DNA from 2 places in the Macellibacteroides sp. genome. Region 2 is predicted to be linked to the other one. Evidence: riboswitches for the same ligand, from Rfam matches in the RefSeq annotation. Region 2 holds a riboswitch; the other holds the start of a gene.
What was found. Region 2 has a riboswitch for cobalamin ahead of AB7E53_RS09440 (TonB-dependent receptor plug domain-containing protein). Riboswitches for the same ligand answer to the same signal wherever they lie in the genome.

Region 1 (10,813 bases), on a different contig from region 2:
CAAACGCCATCTTCACCTTCGTAACGACTCAACTTATCATAAATCTCGATTGCTTTGTCTTTATGTTTCCGCCAAACAGGTCCATGCGTAGAACAAATGGTGTTTACTTCAATTGTGTCTAGTTTCTTCAAAGCCCGCTGAACCGGATTACCATATTTTCCAACGATATTGGCATAATAGCGAACCATCTCATCCCAGAATCTGTCAACATTCATATCCTCATCGATAACAGCTCCTGAAAGCGCTCCGAAAGTACCGAATGCATCTGCTGAAAATAATATTTTATCCGTTGTCTCGTACGTAAACATAACTTCAGGCCAATGGACCATCGGAGCCATAACGAACATCAGCTGGCGTTTACCCAATGATAGAGTATCTCCCTCCTTCACTTCATATAAACCTGTAGTAATACCATGATATCCTTCCAACATACCGAAGGTGGTTTTGTTCCCGATAATCTGCACATCAGGATATTGCTGACGGAGTAGTCTGATGCTGCCTGCATGATCGGGCTCCATATGATTCACAATCAGGTAATCCAGCGATTTTCCTTCCAGCGCATCTGCAATTTTTCTAAGAAAAGCATCCGAATAGCATACATCCACGGTATCTATCAGAACTGTTTTTTCATCTACTATCAAATACGAGTTATAAGAGACTCCGTACGGCAGCGGCCACAGGTTCTCAAAGAGGGCCTTCTGACGGTCGTTTACTCCTACGTAATATACCTTATCCGCAATACTTGTCAGTTTATACATAATTTAATTCTTTTTTTGCAGTGCCCGATAAACGAACCAGCATCCTGCCAAAACGAAAGGAATGCTGAGCACTTGTCCCATATTAATCAACATAGAAGCTTCAAATTCTTCCTGATCATTCTTTAAAAACTCAATAAAAAAGCGGGAAGCGAAAACACAAATCATAAAAATACCGAAGATAAGACCTTCCTTCTTGAAAGCCTCTTTTCGGAAGTACAACCACATGCAAAGAGCGAATGTTATCAGATAACACAACGCCTCATAAAGTTGGGTTGGATGACTTGGTGCAGTAAACACTGGGGCAGCTCCCATTTTCCATTGATGCAAGTTGTCAATAAAACGGAATCCCCACGGAACATCCGTTACATGACCATAAATCTCGTGATTCATTAAATTACCCAGTCGAATCATTGCTGCTACAAGCCCGGTAGGTACCACAAGCTTATCGAAAGCCCACATCATACTTTTATGACTGACCTTTTTCGAATAGAAATAGATAGCAATAATAATACCCAATGTACCTCCATGACTGGCTAAACCTCCCTCCCAAATCTTCAATATCTCGATTGGGTTGGATAAGTAATACTGAGGTGCATACAAAAGGCAATGACCTAAACGAGCTCCAACCACCGTTCCAATCATGGTATAGATCAATAATTGATCCAGCCACGCAGTATCCAGTTTTTCGTTTTTCCACATACGCTCCACTATCTTGTAGCCAATCAGAAAACCGAATGCAAAAGCCAGTCCGTACCAACGTATTTCTCGTGAACCAATGGAAAAGATAGCAGGATCTGCTGTCCAGGTAATAAATGATAACATAGTATTTATATTTATATCCGTAAGGAAGACTGGTATTATACCAGTCTTCTTATTAAATCTTCCTTATCGCCGTAAAGCATATCGATCACCGGTAATTCAATCATAGTGTAGGCACCCGGCTGTTGCTTAAACGAAGCACGTGCAACAGATACTAAAATCTGAGCAGTAAGCGCAGGATTGTTGATTTTCATATTGAAATCGATCAACTGATTCTGCGTTTTTCCAGATACACCTTTACGCGTAAGCTGAACACCATGACCCATATCCAGCAAATTATCCACACATTCCACCTGCATTACATGTGTCTCGTCGTGTGCAAAATATTCGTCGGCTTTAATTGCTGCAGCAACCTTAGCAAAATCATATCCCTCTTTAACTTCAATATATACCATTCTGCGGTGAATACCGGTTCCTGTTGGAATAGTCATACTTAATGCGGCCTTTACACCTTCAATGGCTTTTACTGCAACAGTATGTCCCATACTCATACCTGGGCCAAAGTTCGTATATGTAATACCTTTAGGCACCATCGCCTCAAGTAGCGCACGAACAACCGAGTCGCTTCCCGGATCCCATCCTGCAGAAATCACAGATACAGCATTGTGAGCTTTTGCTACAGCATTCAGAGAGCGGCGCAGAGCAACAATTCCTCCATGAATATCGTAGCTGTCCACCGTATTGATACCCAATGAAAGAATTTCCTTCGCATAAGATTCTACGCTACGGGTTGGGGTACAAAGCACAGCAACATCTACCTTTTCAAGTTCGGTGATTTTACTAACCACCTTATATTCCTTAAGCTCGACCGGAACCTCTGATGGATTACGACGAACAACGCCTGCAACCTCAAAATCGGGTGCAGCTTCCAAAGCCTCTAAAACATATTTTCCAATATTGCCATATCCCACAATGGCTGCTCTAATCTTTTTCATGCGTTTATTTATTTCTTTCTATTTTAGGCTGCAAAGTTAATCATAATATAGGGAGATACAACAAGATAGCCCAGACTTTTTATTATCAGTCCGGGCTCATCAAATATCAACTGTACTATTTATTCACTTATTTCTTTTCAAAACCTGCATCAAACGCTCTTGACGAAGGCATAAAGTCAAAGTGCTTCACTAAACGGCACGATTCTTCTGCTCCTTGTTCCCTATCCATGGCACTGTCTTCCCACTCCACAGAAAGCGGACCGGAATATCCAATATGATTAAGTGCCCGGATAATCTCCTCAAATTTAATTTTTCCTCTTCCCAAACTTCTGAAGTTCCAAAAACGGCGGGGATCTCCAAAGGTTACATAACCACCAAAAACACCCACCTGCTTAGGAGTGTCACTCCAGTAAACATCTTTCATGTGCACATGGAAAATTCTTTCCGGGAACTGATATATGAAATCAACATAATCAACCCCCTGATAACCTAAATGACTTGGATCATAGTTGAATCCGAACGAAGGGTGATAATTAACAGCTTCCAACGCTCTTTTCGCGGTAACCGTATCGAAAGCTATTTCAGTAGGATGTACTTCCAATGCAAAACGAACCCCTAACTCCTGATAAGCATCTAATATAGGAGTAAATCTTCGTGCAAAATCGGCATATCCCTCATTCACCATCTCTTCCGTTACCGGAGGAAACGAATACAAATAATGCCAGATGGAACTTCCGGTAAAACCTACCACCGTATCAACACCCAGGGCTTTGGCGGCATGAGCCGTACGAATGAGCTCTTCGGCTGCTCTCTGACTAACACCTTCCGGGTCACCATCACCCCAGATATAATCGGGCAGAATACTTTTATGGCGCTCATCAATCCGATCGCACACAGCCTGACCGATCAGATGGGTGGAAATCGTGTGTAATTGCATTCCATAAGACGATAACAAATCTTTAATCTGTATATAATATTCTTTGTCAGATCGACGAACATCCAAATGATCGGGCAGCCCCAATTCCAATCCATCGTAACCAAAAGCCTTAGCCTTCTCACAAACTGTCTGCAAAGGCAAATCCCCCCATTGCAAAGTATATAACGTAACCGGTCTAGCCATACTATATAATATTTAATCAACCATTATTACCCATTTCTTATCACTGTTACTGGAAGCTACTACAGTTTCAATAAACTGCATCCCCCTCACTCCTTCCTGCACAGAAGGGAAATCCAGACATAAGGAAGAAGGTTCTTTTCCCTCTTTCATTGCCTGCAACGTTAGAGCAAAATTTCTGTAAATATTTGCAAAAGCCTCAATGTATCCCTCAGGATGACCACCCGGGGTACGCGAATTATGAGCAGCCATCTCAGACATATACCCATTGGATGTCCGAATCATTTCTCTCGGACGATCAGGCCACTTCATCCACATGGTATTGGGCTCTTCCTGGCACCACTCCAAACCGCCTCTTGTTCCGTAGATACGAATTTTTAGCGCGTTTTCTTCACCAACTGCAATTTGCGATGCAGTCAGTACACCTTTTGCATCCCCTTCGTATCTGATCAGCATTGCTCCGTCATCATCCAATAAACGTCCGGGAACAAACGTATTCAGCTCCGCACATAATTCTATTGCTTTAAGCCCGGTAATATATTCAACTAAATTAAAGGCATGTGTGCCGATATCACCCATACACCCCGCTTTACCCGATCGCTTAGGATCTACCCGCCATGCAGCCTGCTTATTTACACCAGCACAATCACTATATAACCAGCCTTGGGGATATTCCACATAAACACGGCGCACTTTTCCTATATCACCACGCAAAACCCTTGTCCGAGCCTCCTTCACCATGGGGTAACCCGTATAGGTATGTGTAAGTGCAAATAATTTTCCGGAAACTTTCACCTGTTCTCGTAATGCCTTAGCCTCCTCCAGCGTATAGGTAACCGGCTTGTCCAGTACAACATGGAATCCATGCTTCAAGGCCATCATAGCCGGTTCGAAATGCACATGATTGGGTGTAACGATAGAAACGAAATCCATCCGTTCAGCTTCCGGAAGCTTGGCTTCCTCTTCGATCATCTCCTGATAAGAATTGTAAATCCGGTCTTCCGGCAAGAAAAGGTTACGTCCGGAAGCGACAGAAACAGAGGGTGTACCACTAAAGCATCCACACACCAGGTCTATCTGACCATCCAGATTAGCCGCAATACGGTGTACAGCTCCAATAAAAGAACCGTTGCCTCCGCCTATCATTCCCATTTTAATTTTTTGTTTCATAACAATATCGTACTATGGTTTTTACAAAAGTTATGGAACAAATCTAAGAAAAAAAATGAGTGATGCTATTATTTATTCATTATTTATTTTTAATATCAAATAATAAGGTTTTCTTTGTGGACTGGAAGTCGGAATATTTTAATCCGAATCAAACAACAGTGTTAACCATTAAAACCTCAACTATGATGAGTAAAAAAGAATTTTCTATTCTGGCGTGTTTAATTTTGTTCTGCAACTGCAGCAATCCTTTAATAGAAGAAGAAAAACCAGACTCTAAAACCTATCCTGTTCAATTTAGCGTCCAACTAAGCAAAGAGGTATTGCCATACGTTGCGACCAAAGGTTATCCAACGGGAATCATTCCGGAACCACAAACTAAAGCAGACGAGATTACCGAACCTGCACCAGGCACATTGGAATCAATCTGCACCACAATTGAATATGTAGTCTATAAGGTAGACAACACTACCGCCCCCTTCAGGAAACAGCATTACAGTAGTACCGACTCTCAGGATTTTGGAATCATTTACGATCAACTACCCATGGGGAGCTATAAAATTTGTCTGCTTGCACATTCCTCTGCAACTGATTCACTAAACAACAACTCATTTACATTTCAAGAGACAACCGACACATTTTATAAGCAAATAACACTTGAGATAGGATCTGGGGAAGAAATAATACAGGATATAAATCTCGAACGAATAGTTGGCAAACTAGAGTTCTTTGCAACCGACAGTGTTCATTCGGGAGTCAAGCAATTTGAAATCAAACTCTCAGGATATCCCGACAAGTTCAACATACTGACCGGAATCGCAACAGCATCCTCAGACACAACAGCCTTTACCCATCTTTTTTCTCCTGAAGATATTGGAAAAATAAATCAGAGTCATTCCTTGCTCACATTTATTCCCGAAACCGGAAAAACGATGTCGGCTAAGATAAAGTCGACAAACCACGCCGGGCAATTACTCAGAGACTATCACATTGCTTCCGTAACACCTGAAATTAATAAAATGGTACGATATTCGGGAAAGTTATACGAATCACGGTTAAGCAACGATACATTTACATTATATCCTGTCAGCACCAACTGGGGTGGTACGATAGAAACTCCATTAGGCGATTGATAATATACATTTACAGGGGTATTGGTGTCCTTGACAGGCTACCAACATCCCTGTGATTTACTTATCTCTTGTATAAGAACAGCTTCCAGCGTTCTTCTGCACTTCCATTCACATACATATCATACCTGGCCATAGTAAAAAATAAATCAGATAATCTGTTTACAAAGCGAAGTACAGTTTCGGGAAGCGGATCTTGCTTATGTAATGTCCACAACCGTCTTTCTGCTCTACGGGCAACCGTACGGGCAAGCTGACAATGTGCTGAGACCGGTGTACCTCCGGGAAGAATAAAATATTCACTTTCAGAAATGGCAGCCGTAATCCGATCGATCTCCTTTTCGCAGTAAAGATCCATATCCTCCTTTATCTTATTGGGATTTTTATCCCTCAAAGCCGACGGTGTAGCAACTTCAGACATAGCAACCATCAGCTCCACCTGGATAGTAAACAAGAATGAATGCCATTCGTGGTTTTCCGGCAAAAGCGATCGGACAACCCCTATGGTTGAATTTAATTCATCCAAGCAGCCATTGGCTTCAATCCTGATATCATCCTTATCCACCCTCTCGCCGCCAAAAATACCAGTACGACCTTTATCGCCTCCTTTTGTATAAATCTTCATATAACTAACATTTATGGTTCCACAGATTCATCAAATCGAGCTCGCCCCAATATAGATGAGTATAACCTGCTATTGTATTCTTATAACGAAATAAATTTGTTTTTGTTCTCAATCCCTTCGCATTATATATAGAAACATCTGATATTGAATCCATTTGAGGATCATTAATCCGGGAATAATGAAATTCATGCCCCCGTATATTCTCAATTCCATTATATGTAAATGTACGGTAACCAAGGGTAAGTTTCATATCTTGCATGGTAGCTTCCTGGTCAAAAACACCAACCATCGAATAAGGGTTGCCATCCATGCCAACAATCACCTTACTTAGATACATCATCCCTCCGCATTCGGCTAAAAGATTACCTCCATTCTCTGCAAAGGCTTTTATGGAGCGAAGCATTGTCTTATTTTCTGTCAGCTTGTCCAAATATAATTCTGGATAACCTCCTGGCAGATATACCAAATCTGCAGAAGGTAATTTAGCATCATCAAGAGGACTAAAAAAGACAACTTTTCCCAACCGTTTTAATTGAGCCAGATTTTCTCTGTAAATAAAATTAAAAGCATTGTCGTAAGCAACTGCAATCTTAATGTCACCTCTAATATCCAACTCGTCCTGCTCAGACTTATCAGGCAGGCAAAAAGGCATGTTTGATATTTTAAGCAAACGATCCAAATCAACAAACTCCTCTATAATCTCTGCCGCTCTGTTTGCGAAATCATCCATACAAAAAGAATTGTCAATTGACAAGCCTAAGTGTCTGGAAGGAACTTCAAGCTCTTTTTTGTTCGGGATGTAGCCCAAACACTCAACCCCTGTATCCTTACAGGCTTGTTGTAAATAGGCATAATGAGTCTCTGAAGACACCCGATTAAAGACAACTCCTGCAATGTTTAAGTTTTTATTAAAATGTTTATAACCAAATAAAACAGGAGCTGCCGAATAAGCCATTGATTTCGCATTCAGTATCAACACAACAGGGATTCCAAGCAACTCTGCCAATTTAGCGCTACTACCCTTCATACCGTCGTATCCGTCATAAAGACCCATAACTCCCTCTGTAATACAGACATCCGAATTGGTACCATATTTAGCATATAAATTTCGGATATGCGATTCAGAGGATAAAAATAAATCAAGATTTACCGACTCTTCACCTGCGGCTAGCAAATGATATTTAGTATCAATATAGTCGGGGCCACATTTAAAGGGTTGTGCCTTCAAACTCCGATTCTTCAATGCCCTGAGTAGTCCGAGAGTAAAAGTAGTTTTACCGCTCCCTGAAGAGGCAGCACCTACCAACAATTGAGGTTTCATAAATAATTAAATCTTAATTTTCTTGTACAAATATAAATAAACATCTTAACTTTGCCCCTGATTTGGTGATACGATCGCATTCTGCGATTTGTATAAAAGGGAATCCGGTTTGAATCCGGAACAGTACCCGCTACTGTAAAGTCCTTACTTTCAAAAGTAGAAAGTAATAAAAGAAAGCAAGCTCACACCACTGTTTCGAGAGAAATGGGAAGGTCGCTTTCTGGACATAGTCAGGAAACCTGCCAGTCGATAAATAAATTCCGCATCCTCGGGTTAAAGGATGCCATTTATTAACTATTATTTCTCAAACATGAAAAGAAAAGGTTTACTAACAACCCTGTTGTGGGGATGTGTTGTAATTTGTTCGTTAGCGCAAGTCACGCTAAGCGGAAAAGTTGTTAACGTTAAAAACGGAAAACCCATTGAAGGAGTTAACGTCCGGCTCGAACAAACCACCATTGGTTGCGCAACCAATAGTAAAGGCGAATTTATACTTAAAAATGTTCCCGATGAATCGTTCACACTTCGGGCCAGTTGCCTGAATTACATTCCTGTAGAAAAGAAAATCCACGGAACACAATTGAACATGCTTATTGAAATGGAAAATTCAGGCATAAATCTGGATCAGGTTGTAATTACAGGAACCGGAACCCATCGCAGGATACAAGACAGCCCTGTCCCAGTGGAAATAATCAACGGGAACGATTTAAAAAGAGCTGGCATCACAAATTTTAAAGATGCATTAAACATGCTGAATCCCTCTTTTTCATTTTCCACCACGGCTATGGCCAGTTATATGACATTAAACGGTCTGGGGAATAAGCATATCCTGGTTCTTATTAACGGACAGAAGCTTGCCGGAGATGTATCCGGAAATGTTGATCTTTCCCGTATTAATCTTAGCAATGTCAAACGAATTGAAATACTGAAAGGAGCAGCTTCATCTCTTTACGGATCGGAAGCAATGGGTGGTGTCATAAACATAATTACCGATCAGCCTAAAAATCTGATCAATGTTACCTCTGAAACCCGCTTTGCTGAAGAAAATCAATTCGATCAGACAATCAATCTGGATATCAACACCGGAAAATTCGGTTCGTTTACAACCTATAACAGACGACAATCGGATGGCTGGCAGCTAAACAATCAAGCCATCACATACGACTCAAAGGGAAACGAGAAGCTGACTGAAACAAACAAGAAAGCTTCTGATAAATTTTACTCCAACATTCTGACCCAGCACTTCACCTATTCTGCAACGAAAGCTCTATCGTTCTATGCCCGGGGCAGTATGTATAATAAAGAGAATGACCGTCCTGTCTCAGAATACGACTATAACCTGGCATACAATGATTATAGCCTGGCACTTGGAAGTAAGTTTCTTTTAGGAAATGCATCCTATATCAGTCTGGATTTGTACAATGACAATTTTGAAGGGACCAAAGAATATATCAAGGATGTAAAAGATAAAAAGGGAAATATTACCATAAAGAATGGAACATCGGCATTAAGTAAACGCCAACACTATTACAATGCCAATCTAAAAAGTGTATTCATGGCTGGAGACTTCAATAAAATCACAATAGGATCCGAATACATTACCGACAAACTGAAGAATCCGGAAGCACTTGCGGGAGACAAACAAGCGTACACGATGGCCTTGTATACACAAGATGAAATCAAATTCTTACAGAATTTTCAGGCGATCGTTGGGTTGAGATATATTTACCATGAAACATTCAAGAACAGATTTACTCCCAAGCTGTCACTTATGTATTCACCCGGAGCATTTAATTTCAGAGCAACCTACTCCAGTGGATTCAGAGCTCCTTCGTTGGAAGAACTCTATTACAACAAAGAGAAAAACGGAACGCTGAGTGCCGGAAACATTAACCTTAAGCCCGAAAAAAGTAATTATTATGCAATAAACGGAGAATTCATGAGCAGGCTGTTCTCGATTTCTGCGACTGCCTACATTAACAATTTAGACAATCTTATCACCAGTAAACAAGTTGCCCTTACCGAAACAGACATTGCCAACAGTATAACCAAACGTATGGAATACCAGAATGTTGATAAAGCACGAGTAAAAGGAGTCGATATTTCAATAAACAGCTATCTGGGATATGGTGTATCAATGGGTGGTTCGTACAGTTATGCGGATGCAAAAGACACGAATACGGATTCGCGTTTACCTCGTAGTATAAAGCATTCCGGAAGTATAAACAGCAATTGGAACAAAGTATGGGGCTTTTACACATTAAATGTCAATCTTGCAGGCAGACTTCAAAGTAAACGATTTGAAACCGGCACGTATGGAAATGCACCAGGTTATCAGTTATGGAATCTATCTACACGACATACATTCAACCACCTAGCAAACTTTATACTTGAGCCCGGTATCGGGATCGAAAACATTTTTAATTATCGTGACGACCGGCCTTACAACAGTAATTATGCCACTCTGTCGCCCGGTCGAACTTTCTATATAAGTTTACTTCTTAAATTTCGTAAGTAATGAAATATACATTCATATGCCTTGCCCTATTAATAAGCTTAGTATGTAAGGCAAGCAACGGGGATAATTTTGAAGAATCAAATTTGTTTGAAACAATGCAGCAAGGAGACAAAGCTGCATTGTTGATTGTTCATTTCGGTACTACACACGATCTTACCAGAAAACGTACAATCGAAGTGATAAATAATAAAATGAAATCAGCGTTTCCTGATGTTACTATTCGTGAGGCTTACACTTCCCGGATTGTAATTAACCGACTGAAACAAAAGAGCATAATCAAACAAACGCCCACCGAAGTATTATTATCATTAAAAAAAGAAGGGTATACGCATATTATAGTGCAATCAAGCAATATAATCGAAGGGATAGAGATGGAAGCGTTGCGTCGTGAAATCGAAAACATGGAACCGCAATTCAAAGATA
Region 2 (13,692 bases):
AGCTGTTCCAGCATAGAGCAATGTACAGAACTGTAAACAGCCAACCGATTCACGGGTACACGAACCACCACTCCCTGCGGAAGATCAGACGGAATATCCTTGGTCCGGTCTACCAGGATATACCGTTGGAGTATCTTGCTTGAATCCCACGGATCGCGCACCTCCACTTCCCGGTAAGACGGATAATGTTTAACCGTAAAACCTTCAGCGTAGCGAATGGTGTCCGAATAGGACGCTGCAACCCCTCCCTTCTTACTTCCCGATGAACAGGAAGTAAAAATGGAAAGGAGCAAAAGGATATAAACTACATGTTGTTTCATATGCATCATACTTGGACGGATCTTTTTCAAGACGCCAATTTACCTATTTATTTGAAATAAAAGCAACAACCCGGGGATCTGATCCTGCTTCAAATTTATTCAGCTGTTTTCCCTCCGGAGAAAAAATATAAATATCCGAATTTGTTTTATAGTCGGTAACTCCGATATAGATATTTCCTGTTACCGGATCTACATCCAGACAAGCCGGACTTGCTTTTTCAGGATAGATAATAGCATCTTTCAGGAAATTTGTTGTTACCACAGACTCATTCTTGCAATCATACATGATATAATCGGTCACAGGTTTTCCCCAAAGAGAATAAATAGCATAAAGCGTATCATTCCTCATTGTCATGGTGGTAGCCTCCATCAAGACTGTAGACTTCTGGGTCTGTTTATCGATACGCTGTAACGTATTATTTACTGTATAGCCATAATCGCCCAATGAAATTACATACACATCTCCCTGACTATCCGATAGAATCTCCGTCGGATTCTTAAGCACGTCGATCTTGGTTACCTCTGCTAATGTTGTGGCGTCAAGTACGGCCACTTTGGTTCCGGTATTGGGGTAATTCATTCCTTCCGATACCGCCACGTAAATCTTATTGTTAGCCAGGGTAAGCTGTTCCGGATTTAAACCCACCGGTGCTATTTTTGTCACCTCCAGGCTCGTGGTATCTACAATCCCCACGTAGCCATCAAAAAAGGTAACATATACTTTTCCATTACCCGAAGCCATGCATCGCGGCTGGTGAAAAGAATTATCTGTATTTTTGGATGTAATCGTCTTCAACGACTTTCCTTTCTTATCCATCACCTCAATCTGATAAGAGCCGTAAACCGTTGCATACATCTTACCTCCGTACACCAGCAATTGCTCGGCCGAATCACCCAGCTTCCGTCCGTTTAGACTCGCAAACACATCCGACACTACGGTTTTACTCTCAGAATCAAAGTAAGTCAAGGCAGAACTATTGCTTCCTTGAGGTCCTCTATTCAGGACAAACACACCCTCTGTCTGTTCGGGAACTTCAACCACAACGGGTTGGTCGTCACTTTCGCAAGAGGTCAGTGTAAAAAGGAAAGCAGCACTAAACAACCATCCTAACAATAAATCAATCTTCTTCATTTCTATACGTTTTTAATACGATTAATAGTTTATTTTAAGTGAAACCCGGAAAGATCGTCCGGGCATGGGATAATATTTAATAACCTCGTAATTGATATCACCCAGGTTAATAATTTCGCCTTGTAAACGCAGGGATGCCTTACCCAGTTTGAAGGTACGGTTGGCAGAAATGCCCTGTTCAATATAGCCGTCGATACGGTTTTCGCGGATATTCTGAGGAAGAGCGTAACGATTTCCCACAGCTGTAAGCATATAGCCTACATTAATCCAGGGAGTTTCGGCAGTAAGAGAGGCTGTACCCGAATGTTCCGGAGTGTAAGGAATCTGATGTTTATAATTCTTCTTGGCCGGATCAGTTATATCAACCGCCTTCTGCCAGGTATAGGTTCCGGCAAGCTGGAAAGAAAGTTTATTGGAAACCGGCATGCCTGCCTCCATATTCAAATCCAACCCTTTAATGGATACCTCCCCGAAATTCATCATTCTGGCAAAAGACAAAGAAGGTATCACCACAATTTTATCACTAACCCGGTTATAATACCCATCGGCCGAAAACCGGAGGTAATCCAGGGCGCTGAAAGGCTTTCCACTCCAGGTAAGACCCACATTGTACTGCGTAGCACGTTCCGGTCTTAATCCGGTATTCCCTACACGCAGGTAGTAAAGATCATTAAAGGTAGGTACCCTGAAAATATCTTTAAAGGAGGCTCGCACACGGACATTCTTCTCTTCCCATATCCGCCACGATCCACTTAGCGCCGGAGAGATCCGTTTACGGTCTGCCGGTCGGTCGCCGGTCTTCACCCTCTCCGTAATATAGGTTCCCAGCAAACTTCCGGTAAGCGTAATACGTGCATTCTGGTATTGGGCTGCCAGCACCGAAAGGGATGTATACCGTGTTGGGTAGGGACTTTCGGGAATGGTTGCATCCAGGGTATTAACAAAGAAGTCGGAGGCAAAAGAAAAGCTGAGAACATCTGCAGGCACATATTTCAATGCTCCTGATGCATAATATTCTTTCTGCGTATAGCGGTCGTCTTGTCTCCCTCCGGCATATTTATTGTTTATGTCGAGGTACCGGTTGTATGCATGATTGAACTTCAACAACCCTTTAACCGACACATACGCTCCTATTTTATTCTCGTACCTTGTCTGCGTAAAGAAGTTCCGGTCCCATAAACGTTCGCGTGCCTGGGGATTATACAGGCTGACCGATCCCGGAAGACCTCGTTCCGAATCAAAGTAGTAAGCCTTCACCTGTAACCGGCCTGCATGCTGCAGATCTGCATATATGTTGGCCTCTCCTCTCCATGAATTGATGTCGCTGTTCAGTCTCTTTTGCTCTTCCCGCAGGGTCCCGTTAACCAATGTAAAGGGATAGTCGCCATCGGCCGTAAGCCAATCGCCATGCATGGTAACAGCAACTTTGGATCCCACCTTTTGTCCGTATCTGAATGAGGGATTGAAATATCCGAAAGAGCCCGCTTTAAGCTGTCCTTCAATCGTATACTTCTTATCGTCAAACAGAGGGTGCGATGTTTCAATCTGCAAAGCTCCTGCTGAAGCATATATCCGGGCCGTTTGGAAGATATCGTCTGCCTGTCCGATTGAAAGCAGAACCTGCTCTACGTTATCCAACGAAAAGCGGCTGATATCCACCTGTCCGCTTTGTGCGTCACTAATGGTAATACCGTCGTAGCTTATCGCGGTATGCTGGGCACCCAGACTACGAACGGAAACGGTCTTCAACCCTCCAACACCTCCATAGTCTTTGATCGTTACTCCCGAAAAACGTTTTACAGCTTCCGATAATTCCTGCACTCCCAGACGAAGCATGTCGCTTTTATTCAGCATCTGCACCGGCGTGCCTTCCCGCGTTACGGCGGGACGCACCTTCTCTACCACCTCAACCTCGTTCAGATTACGGTGGCGTAGTACCAGGGAGTCTTGCTGGGCAATCAATCCGTTGTTGGACACAAGACAAAACAGTCCCGCCCAAAAAGATACTTTCACTTGTTTATTCAGCATAAAAATTTCGTTTACGACACCTTCACCCGAAGCATCGGTATTAAGAATTGCGGCAGGTTTTCTGGCTTGCTCCCTTAGTTCGGTAGCCTTCCCGTCCGCAGGCGGACAGTGGCAATGGTAGACCGAGGTTTTCTTGAGCTTACAGCTGCGGGTACAGCTCCGGTATTGCACCGGATTCCCTTTTACTAACGAAACATGAACATGCTTCGTTACACCATCATTCGACTGCAAAGATAGAGAAAAAGAGAGATACACAAACTTTTTTATAAAATTATCTTATAAACCTTACGCATTAATCAATAATTATATATATTTGTAAGACAACTGTTTAAATACTATAACAACATGAAACAAACCTATTTGCAACGATCTGCGCCATTGGCGAACCATTAAACATGCTATATTTTCTGCCCTATCCATTTTAAAATCTTATTCATATGAAAACAACCTTATTAATCTCAATCTTTTCAATTCTTTCCTCTCATTTTCTGATTGCCCAGAGTGATACGCTTACCGGGGTATTAAGAGATTCCAAAGAAAAAGCCATCAAACGCTACGAAGTACGTTTAGGAAGTTCTCCCGGCACGACTGTGAAGACTGATAAAAACGGGGTATTTGTATTTGCCGATGCCAATCTGCAGGATACCTTATACGTGGAGATGAACAAGACCGGCAAAACGGTGAAAGTTCCGGTATCGGGTTATACTTTTCTTACCATCCAGCTTAAGGAGGGATCTTTCGAAGTTGACCATCGCTATGAACCGGACGAGAATTTAAAAAAAGTATTGGAGCGGGAAAGTAAGAAGATGATCAGTTCTTCCACATTAAACAAGGAAGAGATACTTAAAACCCGTTGTCAGGATATCTACTGTCTGCTCAGAAGATTATCCGGTGTAATGGTTCAGAATAGCGGAGCGGTTCGCATACGCGGTGGTGCTTCTTTTAACAGCTCGTCCAATGCACTGATTGTGGTAAACGGTATCCCGATGCAAGATTCCGGAATTATGCGTACCATTCCGATTCAGGATATTGAAGAGATTACCGTATTGAAAGACGCCACGCAATATGGAGCGATGGGTGCCAACGGAGCCATTGTTATTAAAACCGGGAAATAAGGGTATGATATTTCCTATTTTTTAATAACTTTGTTTCTGATCAATAGGAGTACCAGCGTATGAAGAGATGGATGAAATGGATAGGTATTGCTTTCTTGGTGCCACTGGCACTCATCCTGTTATTGTCTGTACTCTTGTACTTCCCTCCCGTTCAGGACTTTGCCCGGAATAAGATTGTAGCCTATGCTTCAACCTCGACGGGTATTGATATCCGGATTGCGAAGGTACGCCTGTCGTTTCCCCTCAACCTTACCATTCAGGATGTTTTGGCCTTGCGCACTCCGGCAGACACCCTGCTTAAACTACAGTCCCTCGAGGTCCGGGTTAAATTGCTCCCTTTGCTGAAAAGCAAGGTTGTAGTGGATGCTGTTGATTTGAAAGGAGGTCAGATTCACTCGGGCGACTTTATCGAAGGGTTGCAGATTGACGGACAATTAGGCCGTTTCCATGCCAAGGCAGATCATATCGATCTGACTAAGGAGATGGCAACCCTCAACTCGATGGAATTATCAGATACGCAGCTTTCTATCCGGATGGATTCAGTTGCGGAAGAGAAGGATTCCACCTCTGCTCCGCTTAACTGGAAAATTGCGCTTGACGAGGTTGTGCTGAATAAAGTAAACCTGGATATTCGACTTCCGGGTGATACCGTCCGTATGCGCGGAGGAATGAACCATGCGTTGCTTTCAAAAGGATGGATCGATCTGGGACGATCAGGTTATTCGGCCCGCAAGATTCAACTTACGGAGGGGACTTTCTCGTTGGACAATGATACGTTAGGAAGAAAACCGGGACTGGATCCCAACCATATCGCAATTGACAGCCTGGAGTTTGAAGCAGATTCTCTTTCTTTTGAAGACAAGGTATTCGGCATCAATATCCGCCGGTTTTCATTTTCCGAACAATCCGGGTTGAAGCTCTCCTCCCTGGAAGCAAGTATTCTGAGCGACGGGAAGCAACTGGAAATACCGAATCTTCAACTTAAGACTCCCTACTCTGAAATGCAGCTTCTGGTAAGTGCACCCTGGAGTTCGCTGGATGAAAAGGCCGAAGGGTCCATCCGAAGTCTGCTGATTGCATCCATCGGCAAAGGAGATCTGATGCTCGCAGCCGGCGACCTGCCCAAAGATTTCAAGACCTATTACCCGAACCGTCCGGTTTCGGTAACAGCCGGTATCGAAGGGAATTTAGATAAGTTGGAGTTGCGTGGTTTTAAAGCCGAGCTTGCGGGTGCTTTTAAAATGGATGCAACCGGAACGCTGATTCAGATTGCCGACAGTCTGCAGCGGCAAGGCAGCTTCCGCATCGATGCCCGGTCCTACAACCTGGAGTTTATACTCGGCATGTTGGATAAAAAACAACGAGACATGCTGGAGCTTCCGTATGGGATGGAACTCAAAGGCGAAGTATCTTTCAAAAAGGATGCTTATAAAACGAATCTTACCTTTAAGGAGGATAAAGCCCTTGTTAAACTGGATGGATCCTATCAGAGCCAGTCGGAAGACTACCAGATATCCGTCTCAATCGATAGTCTGCAACCCAACCATTTCATGCCTAAAGATTCCCTTTACTGGCTTACAGCTTCGGCCGCAATAAAAGGGAAAGGTTTTGATTTATATTCTGCCCGCACCAGCTCTCTTCTGCAGGCAACCATTTCAGATATTAAATATGGGAGAAACTCTGTTTCGGAAATTCAGTTAAATGGACGTTTAAAGAACCATGCCTATGAATTGCAGCTGGAAAGCGGCTATCCTTTAGCGTTATTAAAGGCATCTGTCTCCGGGATTCTACAAAGAAAGAAAGCAGAAATGAATCTGGATGCACAAGTAGAGCATCTAAACCTGTACCGCCTGCATCTGGTAGACGTTCCGTTAAGCACCGCTTTTCGCTTCGAAGCAAATGCAAGCAGTAACCTTAATGAGATTCTCCATCTGACAGGCAGGCTCACTCAATGGGAGCTATCGGGCGAAGAAAAAACTTACTACCCCCAGGATACCCGGTTCGAGGCAGGAACCACCCGCGACAGCACCTATTTTGAGATAACTGCCGGAGATGCGTTCATGAAGTTAAACAGCGATCAGGGTGCCACAAAGCTGTCGGCTTCCCTTTCTCTGATTACAGACAGACTTATGAATCAATACGAACAGCAAGAGCTCGATCTTACTGTTTTACGTCCGCTGTTACCCAATGTAAACATACAGGGATTCATTGGCAAACAGAATCCAATTCAGGATCTGCTTGCCTTGCAGAAAATAAAATTCAACGAGGCTTCATTTTCTGCAGCAACATCTCCCGCTCAGGGCTTGTCGGTCAACATGGCCATGCATAAATTCCAACAAGACACATTAATGGTGGATACCCTCCGGATCGAGTCGTTTGAAGATACATCCGGATTAAAGTTGAAAGGGGAGGTAAAACTGAACCGGACCCGTTGGAGAAAGGCTTATAACGGCATTCTGGATGGCCATATCCGGAAAAATGAGGTAAACGCTTTGGTTCATGTAACCGATGGCGACGGCAAGGTAGGCCTTCACCTGGGCACTGAAGCCCGACTGGAAAAAGAAGGATTTATTTCTGCCAGGCTTTATCCGGACAACCCTATTATAGCCTTTCGCAGATTCACCCTGAATGAGGATAATTACCTCCGTTATAAGGATCTTAAGAACATGTCGGCCAATCTGCGGCTGACCGGCGAACAGAATGCATCCATATGGTTGCACTCGGTGCCTGATAGCGGAGCTCTGCAAGAAATGCACGCAGAAATAAGTCAGCTTGACCTGAGTCTGCTTTCGGCTAATATACCAAACGCCCCTTCAATGGGAGGAATCGTTAGTGCAGATATCCAATATGCTCCATCGGATAATACCTTTATGCTGATTGCCGATGCCGGGATAGACGAGCTGTTTTATGAAAATAAACGGGTAGGCGAAATGCAGTTATCAGCTGTGTACCTTCCTATGTCAGAAAACAGCCATCAGGTGGATATCCACTTCCTGCGAGACCGGAAAGAGATCTCCTCCGCCACCGCATTTTATCAGGCGGGGGTCCGCGACAGCGTTTCGGGGGCCATCAATATAACGGACTTCCCCCTTGAAATGGCCAATCCGTTTATTCCCGACGGAATGGCCCGCATGCAGGGTTTTCTGCAGGGAAACCTGGACATTAAAGGACGTGCCTCCGATCCCAAAGCGGCCGGATTCCTGCAGATGGATTCAGCTTCTGTATTCGTAGTAGCAGCAGGATCGACTTACCGTTTCGACAATAAGAAACTGGAAATTGGGAACAACAAGCTTCTGTTCAACAATTACAACCTGTACGCATACGGAAAAAATCCATTTGTTATTAACGGGGATATCAACTTCTCCGACCCGGCCCGGGTACTGGCTAACCTGAAATTAAATGCAGATAACCTGCAATTGGTAGATGTTAAACGGAACAAGGAGAGCCTGGTCTATGGCAAATTGTTTGTAAACCTCAACTCTACTTTACGGGGACCATTGGATGCAATTACCATGCGCGGGAATCTTCAGCTATTGGGTAATACGGACCTTACTTACGTGCTTATGGATTCACCCCTCACGGTTCAGGACCGCCTGTCGGATCTGGTTACATTCACCTCCTTCACCGATACTTTGTATACGGATCGCATGGAGGAGATTCCTCCGTTACAACTGGGAGGAATGGATATGCTCCTTACCATACATATTGATCCGGCCGTACGGTTGCAGGCCGACCTGAGTGCGGATCAGGAAAGCAGGATTGAGCTGGAAGGAGGTGGTGATCTTTATTTTCAATATACGCCTCAGGGGGATATGTTTTTAAATGGGAGATATACCCTGTCCGGAGGAAGTATCCTCTATACGTTGCCGGTAATTCCCAAAAAGAAGTTTACCATCAAGGAGGACAGTTATGTGGAATGGAATGGCGATCCGATGAATCCGGTTCTTAACTTACAAGCTACCGAAAGGGTGCGTACGGCAGTAACACTGAATGAACAGACTCCCCGACAGGTAAATTTCGATGTGGGAATCTCGCTGAAACAACGTATGAGCGACATGCAACTCGAATTTACGTTGAATGCTCCGGAAGATCTGACCATTCAGAATCAGCTGAGTGCAATGGGTGAAGAGGAACGCAGCAAGCAGGCGGTAAGCATGCTTGTTACAGGGATGTACCTGGGGAGCGGCAGCGGGACCGGAAAAGTAAACATGAATATGGGGGCTGCCTTAAACAGTTTCCTGCAAAAGGAAATTACAAACCTGGCTGGTTCGGCACTTAAAACGGTAGATATATCTCTGGGAGTTGAAAGCAGTGAGGAAGAAACCGGCGAAAAGCGGACCGATTATTCTTTCCGCTTTGCCAAACGATTCTATAACGACCGTATCCGGGTGGTGCTGGGGGGACGAATTTCAACCGGAAATGTACCGGAACAGAATCAGACTTTTATCGACAATATCTCATTTGAATATCGTTTGGATAATAGCGGAACCCGGTATGTGAAATTGTTCCACAACAAGAACTACGAAAGTATTCTGGAAGGAGAGATTACCGAAACCGGAGCCGGTATTGTGTTGAGAAGAAAAATGAAACATATAGGTGAGTTCTTTATTTTTAGGAAACCCAAAAAGATAACCCCTGTAAATGAAAACAATGCGAATGATGAATCAAATCAATAATACATCTCTGTTTCGTTGGGCAAGCCTGCTTATGGTTGTAATTCTGTTATCCGCTTGCTCCACCACCCGGAATCTTCCGGATGGTGAAGTTCTGTACACCGGAATCCGAAAGATAGCTATTCAGAACGAAGACTCCACCAAGGCCGGACAGGCTGCGCTCGAAGAGATTGAAGCCGCATTGGCTTATCCTCCCAACAATGCCATCTTTGGAAGCTCGTCTATACGTACTCCGTTTCCCTTTGGATTGTGGATTTACAACGGATTTGTAAATAAGAAAAGCAAATTCAGCAAATGGATATTTAATAAACTGGCCGCAAAACCGGTTCTTATCTCTACTGTAAGTCCGGATGTACGCACCAAGGTAGTGCAAAACTTGTTGCGTGAATACGGGTATTTCAACGGCACCGCCTCCTATTCTGTTTTGCCCGACAAAAAAGACTCCCTGAAAGCTAAAGTGAGTTATCAGATAGACATGCGGCAGCCCTATAAGATAGATACCGTAATCTATACCTCTATCTCACCCAAAGCCGATTCGATCGTCCGGCAGACTTTAGCAGAAAGGGCTATCCGTCCTAACGACAATTTCAGTGTGATCAAGCTGGAAGAAGAGAGACAGCGGCTGGCATCGATCATGAGAAACAAGGGGTACTACTATTTCCGTCCCGATTTTATAGCCTATCAGGCAGACACCTTAAATTATCCGGGCAGGGTAGGATTAAAGGTTATCAGTAAGCCGGGTCTGCCTGCCACCGCTGTACGCCCCTGGCATGTGGGCAATATTTCCTACAGTTTGAACGGATACGATGGGGAGACTCCCACCGATTCCATCCTGTACAAAGATCTGATGATCTATTACGAAGGCAAACTGCGGGTTCGTCCGCGTATACTTTACAACCGGCTCTTCTTTAGAAAAGGAGATCTTTATAAACAGTCCGTACAGGAGAAAACTCAGTCGGCTTTAAACAGACTATCCATTTTCCGATATACCGATATGCAATATACGCCCAAGGATACTTCATTAGCCTGCGATACGCTGAACCTGCGTATAAATGCCATGTATGAACTTCCGCTGGACGGAGAACTTGAACTGAATGTTACCTCTAAAAGTAATAATCAGGCAGGTCCGGGTGCCGTAGTCAGCCTTACCCGCCGGAATCTTTTCAAAGGAGGCGAAGTGCTGGGCATAACGCTTCGCGGGTCTTACGAATGGCAGACCGGCAACCGGGTAAACGGAGCCAGCAACTCCATCAACAGCTATGAACTGGGACTCTCGGGTACTCTTACCTTTCCCCGGATCATTTTCCCCGGCTTCCAACATAAGATATACGACTATCCGGCCAATACTACGTTCAAATTGTATGCCGACCAGCTCAACCGGTCGCGCTTCTTTAAATTACTGGCCTTTGGAGGAAGTGCGTCCTATAGTTTTCAGCCAACGGCATCCAGCAAACATACGTTGGTTCCCTTCAGACTAACCTATAATCTGTTGCAGAGCACCACGCATGAGTTCGATTCCATCACCGCTGCCAATCCGGCCTTATACCTTAGTTTGAAGAATCAATTCATTCCGGCTATGAGCTATACCTACACCTACGACAATGCAATGATTAAAGAGGGGAAAAACCAATTGTGGTGGGAAAGCAGTATCACCTCCGCAGGGAATATCCTTTCGGGAATAAACGCCCTGGCGGGGAAGAGCTTTACGAAAGGGAAAACGATCCTGGGTAATCCGTATGCCCAGTTTATCAAACTTACCAGCGAAATAAGAGTGACTCATGAAATAGACCGGAATCAGCGGCTTGCCATGCGGTTGATGGGCGGTTTCATCTACAGCTACGGCAATGCCACAATCGCCCCCTACAGCGAACAATTCTACATCGGTGGGGCAAACAGCATCAGAGCATTTACGGTTAGGAGTATCGGTCCCGGACGTTTCCGTCCCAATATAGACAATCCCTATTCCTACATCGATCAGACGGGCGATGTTAAACTGGAAGCAAACATCGAATACCGTTTCCGCATGATCGAAAACCTGCATGGTGCTGTTTTTCTGGATGCAGGGAATATCTGGCTGCTTCGGAGCGACGAAGCACGCCCCGGGGGATTAATAAACTCGGCAAACTTTTTAAACGACATTGCATTGGGAACCGGTGCAGGTATCCGGTACGACCTGGAATTCCTTGTGCTGCGACTCGACCTGGGTATCGCCTTACATACTCCTTACGAGACTGGAAAGAAAGGATATTATAATATTCCCAGATTTAAAGATGGGCTGGGACTGCATCTGGCCATCGGCTATCCATTCTAACAACAGACAGCCGATATAGCCGGATTTCAGATTTATTTAACAGGGTTCTATAAGCGGGAGGTAATGTAATCGATTACAGACAAGCAAAGATTGGTTGTCTTATCATCGCTATCCAATTCGGGATTAAGTTCTACCAGATCCAGCGACTTGATAAGGTTTGTCGACAATATGTGACTTACAAACTCTTCAAATTCGGAAGGGATCAATCCTTCCGGCACCCGAGTCCCTGTTCCGGGAGCATACGATGGATCAATGCTGTCCACATCAATGCTGAAATGGACATTCCTTATTTTCCGTTCGCGTAACTTATTCTTGATGTCTTCGGCAACAAAGGCGATTCCTTTATCACGGATGGTATCCATGGTATATACGCTGAGGTGCTGCTCTTCGATCAGTGCGCATTCTCCCTCATCCAGACTGCGTGTTCCAACCAAAAATACATTCTGGGGAAGCACTTTATTGCCGGGCGAATAGACATTCACCAACTCTTCGCTTCCCAATCCCATCAGTGCACTTAGAGGCATGCCATGAATATTTCCGCTGGGAGAAGTCTCTCCCGTATTGATATCTCCATGGGCATCCAGCCAGATGATACCAAAATCATCGTAGCACTTACCAACTCCCGATGCACTACCCAGTCCCAGAGAATGGTCACCGCCTATTACAAGGGGAAAAGCTCCGCCGCGCAATGTATCATATACAAGTTCAGCCAGGTTGTTATTAACTTCTACAATCACATCCAGGTACTTCAACCGCGAACCCTTCAGGTATTTTTCCTCTTCCGTAACAGGAGGAACATATAAATTTCCCAGGTCGAAGGCTTTGTGTCCGTGACTTCGGATCAGGCTCATCAGTCCCCTTTCCCTTAAATAATTAGGAGCCTTTTCCACTCCCTTCCGATCGCAGCCCAGATTCAGGGGTACACCGATAACATTTATTTTCATGTGGTTTTGTTTTTAATTTATTCAATCAGCCATTATTTTCCAAAAGCATCCAGCGTTTTCCGGATAATGGCAATGGAGTCCATCATTTGTTCCTTCGTTATAATCAACGGAGGGGTAAAACGAATGATATCTCCGTGAGTTGGCTTGGCCAACAGACCGTTCTCTTTCAATGCGAGGCAAATATCCCATGCCGTTTTATGCTCCATCGGTCTTGTCACCACAGCATTGAGCAGCCCTTTACCGCGGACTTTAAGCAACATGGGATTATTAATTTTTGCAATCTCGTTCCGAAATAATTCACCCATCTCAAAAGCGTTTCGTGTTAACTGTTCGTCGCGTACAACCGATAAGGATGCGATAGCCACACTTGCAGCCATGGGACTCCCTCCATAAGTAGAGCCATGTTCTCCCGGAGCTATGGTAAGCATAATATCATCATTGGCCAATACTGCGGAAACCGGATACATCCCTCCCGAAAGGGCTTTACCCAAAATAAGGATATCCGGATGTACATCCTCGTAATCACAAGCAAGCAATCGTCCGGTCCGCCCGATACCGGTCTGAATCTCATCGGCCATGAATAACACCTGATGAGCCTTGCATAGATCGTAACAGCTTTTCAGATAGCCGTCGTCCGGCACTACTACACCGGCTTCACCCTGAATAGGCTCCACTAAAAAACCGGTGACATCCGGATCCTGTAAAGCAACACGCAAAGCCTCGGTGTCATTATACGGAACTTTGATGAATCCCGGAGTATAAGGCCCGAATCCGGCATAGGAACTTGGATCGGTCGACATCGATATCACGGTAATGGTACGTCCATGAAAATTATCACCACAAACAATGATCTTGGCACAGTCGGGAGCCACGCCTTTCCGCCGGTATCCCCAACGCCGGCAAAGCTTCAAAGCCGTTTCAACAGCTTCAGCTCCGGTATTCATAGGTAATAATTTATCGTATCCGAAAAAATGACAGGCATATTCCATATATTCGCCCAATACATCCGAATGGAAAGCTCTGGATACAAGGGCCAGCTTCTGAGCCTGGCCGACTAACGCATCAACAATTCGGGGGTGACAGTGACCCTGACTGAGCGCCGAGTATCCTGCAAGGAAATCAATGTATCTGTTTCCATCCACATCCCATACATAAACGCCTTCTCCCCG

Region 1: it holds a riboswitch for cobalamin, as region 2 does, so the genes downstream of both, AB7E53_RS12105 (TonB-dependent receptor) here and AB7E53_RS09440 (TonB-dependent receptor plug domain-containing protein) in region 2, are expected to answer to the same signal.

Annotation. Positions count from the first base shown of each region.
Region 1 is NZ_JBFWMI010000091.1:76-10,888, reverse strand. It holds gene AB7E53_RS12145 (FprA family A-type flavoprotein) at 1-758, opposite strand, end outside; gene lgt (prolipoprotein diacylglyceryl transferase) at 762-1,580, opposite strand; gene AB7E53_RS12135 (diaminopimelate dehydrogenase) at 1,616-2,512, opposite strand; gene AB7E53_RS12130 (sugar phosphate isomerase/epimerase family protein) at 2,640-3,632, opposite strand; gene AB7E53_RS12125 (Gfo/Idh/MocA family protein) at 3,645-4,799, opposite strand; gene AB7E53_RS12120 (hypothetical protein) at 4,982-5,929, shown strand; gene AB7E53_RS12115 (cob(I)yrinic acid a,c-diamide adenosyltransferase) at 5,991-6,551, opposite strand; gene AB7E53_RS12110 (cobyrinate a,c-diamide synthase) at 6,556-7,872, opposite strand; cobalamin riboswitch at 7,919-8,133, shown strand; gene AB7E53_RS12105 (TonB-dependent receptor) at 8,183-10,390, shown strand; partial or broken gene AB7E53_RS12100 (sirohydrochlorin cobaltochelatase) at 10,390-10,813, shown strand, end outside.
Region 2 is NZ_JBFWMI010000055.1:6,055-19,746, forward strand. It holds gene AB7E53_RS09430 (ABC transporter substrate-binding protein) at 1-320, opposite strand, end outside; gene AB7E53_RS09435 (YncE family protein) at 364-1,452, opposite strand; gene AB7E53_RS09440 (TonB-dependent receptor plug domain-containing protein) at 1,474-3,480, opposite strand; cobalamin riboswitch at 3,515-3,714, opposite strand; gene AB7E53_RS09445 (TonB-dependent receptor plug domain-containing protein) at 3,918-4,595, shown strand; gene AB7E53_RS09450 (translocation/assembly module TamB domain-containing protein) at 4,655-9,271, shown strand; gene tamL (translocation and assembly module lipoprotein TamL) at 9,255-11,579, shown strand; gene rocF (arginase) at 11,627-12,523, opposite strand; gene rocD (ornithine--oxo-acid transaminase) at 12,556-13,692, opposite strand, start outside.